DNA from 2 places in the Clostridium sp. LBM24168 genome. Region 1 is predicted to be linked to the other one. Evidence: riboswitches for the same ligand, from Rfam matches in the RefSeq annotation. Region 1 holds a riboswitch; the other holds the start of a gene.
The links. Region 1 has a riboswitch for S-adenosylmethionine ahead of ACSVC9_RS01650 (pyridoxal phosphate-dependent aminotransferase). Riboswitches for the same ligand answer to the same signal wherever they lie in the genome.

Region 1 (3,209 bases):
GGGTTAAGGCTGGAGTAATTACCGTTCCACCGCCAAGACCGAGAATAGATCCAGCTATGCCTGCCACAATAGATATCAATAGGATTTCTAGCACCGTCAGTGACAAAATATCATCTCCTCAATATTGAATAAAATTTATTTTTCAAGTATTATTATATCAGGGATAAAAGTATATTGAAAATATTAATTATATATTGTTTATATACAAAAATTATATAAATATTCTCTATTATATATTTTTACTATTATTATTTAGTTATAGAGGTGATATTCTTCATGGATATTAAGCAACTTAGATATTTTCTTGCAATTGCAGAAGAAGGAAAGATAACGGAGGCAGCTAAAAAACTCAATATAGCACAACCACCTCTCAGTTATCATTTAAAGCTTTTAGAAGAGGAATTGGGTACTAGACTTATGGATAGGGGAAATAGAAAGATTCATCTGACAGATGCCGGTAAAATACTCAAGAACAGAGCTGAACAGATATTGAAATTGGTGGATTCAACCGTAAAGGAATTGAAGGATTTCAATGAAGGAACAAAGGGCACGTTATCTATTGGAACCGTTTCATCTTCAGGGGCTACACTTTTCCCTTATATAATAGAAAATTTTCATAGCATATATCCAAATGTAAATTTTGAAGTATGGGAAGGAAACACATATAGGATACTTGAAATATTAAATAGTGGAGTAATAGACATAGGAATAGTTAGAACACCCTTTAACCAGGAGGGATTGAATGTAAGAATACTTTCCAGAGAACCCATGATATCAGTTTTTAGGAATGATTTAAACTATTTTCCAGATAAAAAATCGATAATTTTAAGAGATCTCATGAACAAGCCACTTATCATATATAGGAGATTTGAGAAAATTATATTCGAGGCATGCCATAATGTGGATTTTATACCTGAAATAATATGTAAAGGTGATGATGCAAGGACTACTCTGTTGTGGGCAGAATCAGGTATTGGAATTGCACTGGTTCCTAGGACTGCATTAGATATAGTAAAGGCATCAGACTTGAACTATAGAGTAATTGATGACTCAAATTTAGAAACTAGTATAGCCGCAATATGTGTAAAAAACAGGTATATGTCAGCTGCTTCCAAAAATTTTTTGAATGTAGTTTCACAGATAGAAAAGGCTTGACTTTATTTCATGTAAATAATATAATCATATCTATAATTTAATAGATTTATTCTTATCTAGAGAGGTGGAGGGAAAGGCCCTATGAAACCCAGCAACCAGCAATTATTATTGCCAGGTGCTAATTCCTGCAGTTTTAACTGAAAGATAAGAGGGAAGCTACCTCTTTTATCGAAAAGGGGTTTTTTTAATTTAGAGAATAAATCTTATTGTTTAATATAATTTTGAAAGGACGTGTTTTTGTTGCCTGAACTAAGTAGGAAGTTGGTTAACTTTACAGATTCTGTTATAAGGAGAATGACAAGGATATCCAATAAATATGGAGCTATTAATTTGTCACAGGGTTTTCCTGATTTTGATCCTCCGCAAGAAATAAAAGAAGCACTTAAAGCTGCAGCAGAGAAAGGTCCACATCAATATGCGATTACCTGGGGTGCAGGAAATTTTAGGGAAGCTCTCGCAGAAAAACAAAGAAAGTTTATGGGAATAGATATAGACCCTGAGAAACAAATTGCTGTTACCTGTGGTAGTACGGAGGCAATGATGGCTTCTGTCATGACAGTCTGTGATCCGGGTGACAGGGTTATAGTATTCTCTCCATTTTATGAAAACTATGCTGCAGATGCAATATTGAGTGGAGCAGATCCAATATATGTATCCCTTTATCCACCGGAATTTTCATTCAACAAGAAAGAACTTGAGGATGCATTTAAGCAGAAACCAAAGGCTCTCATTTTATGTAATCCATCGAATCCTACAGGAAAGGTTTTCACCTTGGAGGAGCTCCAGTATATTGCAAGTTTAGCTGAAAAATATGATACATTTGTAATAACAGATGAAGTATACGAGCATATTGTTATGGATCCTTATAAACATATTTATTTTGCTTCACTTCCAGGGATGTTTAACAGGACTTTGAGCTGTAGTTCCCTTTCAAAAACATATTCAATAACAGGTTGGAGACTTGGATATGTTATAGGAGATGAAAGAATAATAGAGAATGTTAGAAAAATTCATGATTTTTTGACGGTTGGAGCAGCCGCACCACTTCAGGAAGCAGCAATTGCAGGCTTAAAAATGCCTGGAGAATATTATGACTGGTTGAAAAACATTTATACAAAGAAAAGAGATCTTTTTTTAAACGGGTTGGATGAAGCAGGATTAAAATATGTAAAACCCAATGGAGCTTATTATGTAATAATAGATGTATCTGAATTCAACGTAAAAAACGATTTGAAATTTTGTGAATGGCTGGCTAAAGAAGTTAAAATAGGAGCCGTACCTGGTTCAAGCTTCTTTAAAGAAGATGTAAACCACCTTATAAGACTCCACTATGCAAAGAAAGATGATACTCTTTTGAAGGCCATTGAAAAATTGAAGACACTTAAGGAAAAAGCTAGATTTTATAGTGAATAAATTTTATATGAAGAGGGGCTTATTATGAAAAAGATAGGAAGCATTTTAATATCAATATTCTTAATAACAATTGTATTTTCAGGTTGTGGAGCTACATCAAAGAGTTCGGAGGGAAAATCGGATTCTGAAGCAAATACAATTAAAGTTGGGGTTACAGCAGGACCTCATGAAGAAATAATACAAAAGGTTAAAGAAGTTGCGAAAAAACAGGGATTGGATGTTGAGTATACAAGTTTTAACGATTATGTTCAGCCAAATACACAATTAAATGAAAAGCAACTTGATGCAAATATATATCAACATGAACCATACTTAAATCAGTTCAACAAAGATCACGGAATGAATCTGGTGAAAGTTGGGAATGCTGTAACCTTTCCAATGGGTATATATTCCAGCAAGATAAAGTCTTTAAATGACCTAAAAGATGGGGATAAAATCTCCCTGCCAAATGATCCAACTAATGAAGCAAGAGCACTTATGCTTCTTGAAAAAGGTAAGGTTATAAAATTGAAAAGTGGAGTTAGTCTAAAGGCTACTATAAAGGATGTGGCTGAAAATCCTAAACACATTCAATTTTTGGAAGTCGAAGCGCCAATGGTTCCTCGTTCTTTAAGTGATGTTGCAGTTGCCGCAATAAATAC
Region 2 (3,209 bases), 390 kb from region 1:
TGTATTTCACCTATATTATTTACATCACCAAGACACGCATCTACACCTATTATATTGCATTTCTTGTGATGCAATGTGATATGTTTTAATTTGCTGTCAATATTAAGGGCATGTATTGGTTCTTGTATTGTACCATAAACAGGGAGAGGAAAGTGTTTATATGTAAGTAATGTACCTACTAAAGGGCCAAGACAATCACCTATATATCTATCTGTGCCAATACAAACTATGATTGTATTTTTATCGATATGATCTCTTAGAAAATGTGCTAATTTGTAATATGCCAGGGGAGTTTTATAGTTGACTTTTACTTTGTTCAAAATATTCACCTCTTTAAATTGTGCTTTATTTCATTTCATAAGATGTACATATGCAACTGTTTGAAACGTCATATATAATTTATATGAAGGCCTGAAGAAAATTAGAATAAGTAATATGTTGAGTAGAAATTGTGAAAATGTGATTTAAAGAGAAATATAAAGAAATATGAAGAAAAAACAATTTAAACACTAGAATATAATACAAAATAAAATTTGAAAAAGAGATATTTAAACGGTATACTAACATACGTCAATGCGTAATGTTGATTGTAAATGAATTACATAATAAGCTGACATAGCTCAGCTGGTAGAGCAACTGACTTGTAATCAGTAGGTCGTGGGTTCGATGCCTACTGTCAGCACCAAAAGTGGAGGAATTCCCGAGTGGCTAAAGGGGGCAGACTGTAAATCTGTTGTCATTGACTTCGATGGTTCGAATCCATCTTCCTCCACCAATTTCGGGCGCATAGCTCAGCTGGGAGAGCATCTGCCTTACAAGCAGAGGGTCACAGGTTCGAGCCCTGTTGTGCCCACCATGTATAAAATAATGAATAAGCTGGCATAGCTCAGCTGGTAGAGCAACTGACTTGTAATCAGTAGGTCGTGGGTTCGATGCCTACTGCCAGCACCAAAAATATGGAGGAATTCCCGAGTGGCTAAAGGGGGCAGACTGTAAATCTGTTGTCATTGACTTCGATGGTTCGAATCCATCTTCCTCCACCATAAAAACACTATTAGGTGTTTTTTATTTTATAATTTGAAACTCTTATCAAGAGAGGTGGAGGGAAAGGGCCCTTTGAAACCCGGCAACCGGTAATTATACTAAGGTGCCAATTCCTGCAGTTGTTCTGCAAGATAAGGGAGTTGATAAAGCTTATTAACCTCTTTTTATTAAGAGGTTTTTTATTTTATATAGATGGAGGTAAAAGAGATGAAAAAGTTGTTCACTTCTGAGTCAGTTACAGAAGGGCATCCAGATAAAATGTGTGATCAAATTTCAGATGCTATACTTGATGCAATAATGGCGCAGGATCCTGATGGAAGAGTAGCTTGTGAGACTATAACTACAACAGGAATGATTCTGGTTATGGGTGAAATATCAACTAATTGCTATGTGGATATTCCTAAAATAGTTAGAAATACTGTAAGAGAGATAGGCTATACTAGGGCAAAATACGGTTTTGACTGTGATACTTGTTCGGTAATATCTTCAATAGACGAACAGTCGTCAGATATAGCCATGGGAGTAAATGAAGCTTTTGAAGCTAAATCTGGTGAAATGGACAAGGAAGATGCTATAGGCGCAGGAGATCAGGGAATGATGTTTGGCTTTGCTACAAATGAAACTCCAGAATATATGCCGCTTCCAATAAGTATGGCACATAAACTTGCAAAAAGATTAGCAGCTGTTAGAAAAGATGGTACCCTTTCTTATTTAAGACCAGATGGGAAGACACAGGTTACAGTAGAATATGAAAATGATAAACCGATCAGAATAGATACTGTAGTCATATCATCACAGCATGATCCACGTGTAAGTCAGGAGCAGATAAACAGAGATATAATAGAGAATGTCATAAAACCGGTGATACCATCGAAATTTTTAGATGATAATACAAGGTATTTTATAAATCCTACAGGAAGATTTGTAGTTGGAGGTCCACAGGGAGATTCTGGACTTACAGGAAGAAAAATAATAGTTGATACTTATGGTGGATATGGAAGACATGGTGGTGGCGCATTTTCTGGAAAAGATCCGACTAAAGTTGATAGATCAGCTGCTTATGCAGCAAGATGGGTTGCAAAGAATCTTGTGGCAGCAGGTTTGGCTAATAAACTGGAAATACAGCTGGCTTATGCTATAGGAGTTGCAAAACCAGTATCTATAACAGTAGATACTTTTGGTACTGGAAAAATTTCAGAAGATAGAATAGTGGATATAGTAAATAGAGTATTTGATTTGAGACCTGGAGCTATAATAAGGTATTTGGATTTGAGAAGACCTATATATAGACAGGTAGCAGCATATGGACATTTTGGAAGAACAGACATAGATGTACCATGGGAAAAACTCAATAAAGTGGATGAAATAAAAAAGTACTTATAAATAAAGGCACGCATCTAAAATGATGCGTGCCTAATGTGTTATAATTAATTTATGGATATAATTTTTTAAAAGTAGGGAGATTTTATGCAGGAAATACAGGGTGTTATAGATGATGTAGTATTTCAAAATGAGGATAATGGATATGTAGTTGCCAAGTTGAAAAATAAGAGTGGTATTACTACGGTAGTAGGAAATATACCTTTTATTATGGAAGGACAGAACTTGAAGTTTATAGGTGAATGGGTAACACATCCGCAGTTTGGAAAGCAATTTAAGATTAAATACTCTGAAGAAATAGTACCAGATACTACGATTGGAATTGAAAGATACTTATCGTCTGGAGCCATATCTGGCATAGGACCTGTTACTGCAAGGAAAATAGTAGATAAATTTGGAGATAAGACTCTGGATGTAATGGATAATCATATTGAGAGGTTAAGGGAAATAGATGGAATTGGAAAAAAAAAGATAAACCTGATATGTGAATCTTATTCAAAACAAAGTGAAGTTAGGAGCATAATGGTATTTTTACAGACTTATGGGATAGGTGCAAATCAGTGTGTGAAAATACATAAAAGATTCGGTGCAGATTCTATAAATATAGTAAAAGAAAATCCATATGTTCTTACAGATGAAATATCTGGAATAGGATTTAAAATAGCTGACAGAATAGCCAGAAGCCTTGGAATAGAAGCAAATTCACCTTTTAGAATACAAAGTGGAATAAAATACATAGTGAGCAGATTTTGTAATTTTGGCAATACATACATGCCTCTTGAAAA

Region 2: linked by a shared signal. The riboswitch ahead of metK (methionine adenosyltransferase) and the one ahead of ACSVC9_RS01650 (pyridoxal phosphate-dependent aminotransferase) in region 1 are both predicted to bind S-adenosylmethionine.

The regions. Positions count from the first base shown of each region.
Region 1 covers NZ_CP196861.1:340,498-343,706, forward strand. Annotated here, with positions in the region: gene ACSVC9_RS01640 (sulfite exporter TauE/SafE family protein) at 1-106, opposite strand, end outside; gene ACSVC9_RS01645 (LysR family transcriptional regulator) at 277-1,155, shown strand; SAM riboswitch class I at 1,205-1,306, shown strand; gene ACSVC9_RS01650 (pyridoxal phosphate-dependent aminotransferase) at 1,396-2,568, shown strand; gene ACSVC9_RS01655 (MetQ/NlpA family ABC transporter substrate-binding protein) at 2,593-3,209, shown strand, end outside.
Region 2 covers NZ_CP196861.1:3,129,246-3,132,454, forward strand. Annotated here, with positions in the region: gene yyaC (spore protease YyaC) at 1-320, opposite strand, end outside; tRNA gene ACSVC9_RS15600 (tRNA-Thr) at 610-685, shown strand; tRNA gene ACSVC9_RS15605 (tRNA-Tyr) at 691-775, shown strand; tRNA gene ACSVC9_RS15610 (tRNA-Val) at 781-856, shown strand; tRNA gene ACSVC9_RS15615 (tRNA-Thr) at 876-951, shown strand; tRNA gene ACSVC9_RS15620 (tRNA-Tyr) at 959-1,043, shown strand; SAM riboswitch class I at 1,084-1,182, shown strand; gene metK (methionine adenosyltransferase) at 1,252-2,427, shown strand; gene recD2 (SF1B family DNA helicase RecD2) at 2,512-3,209, shown strand, end outside.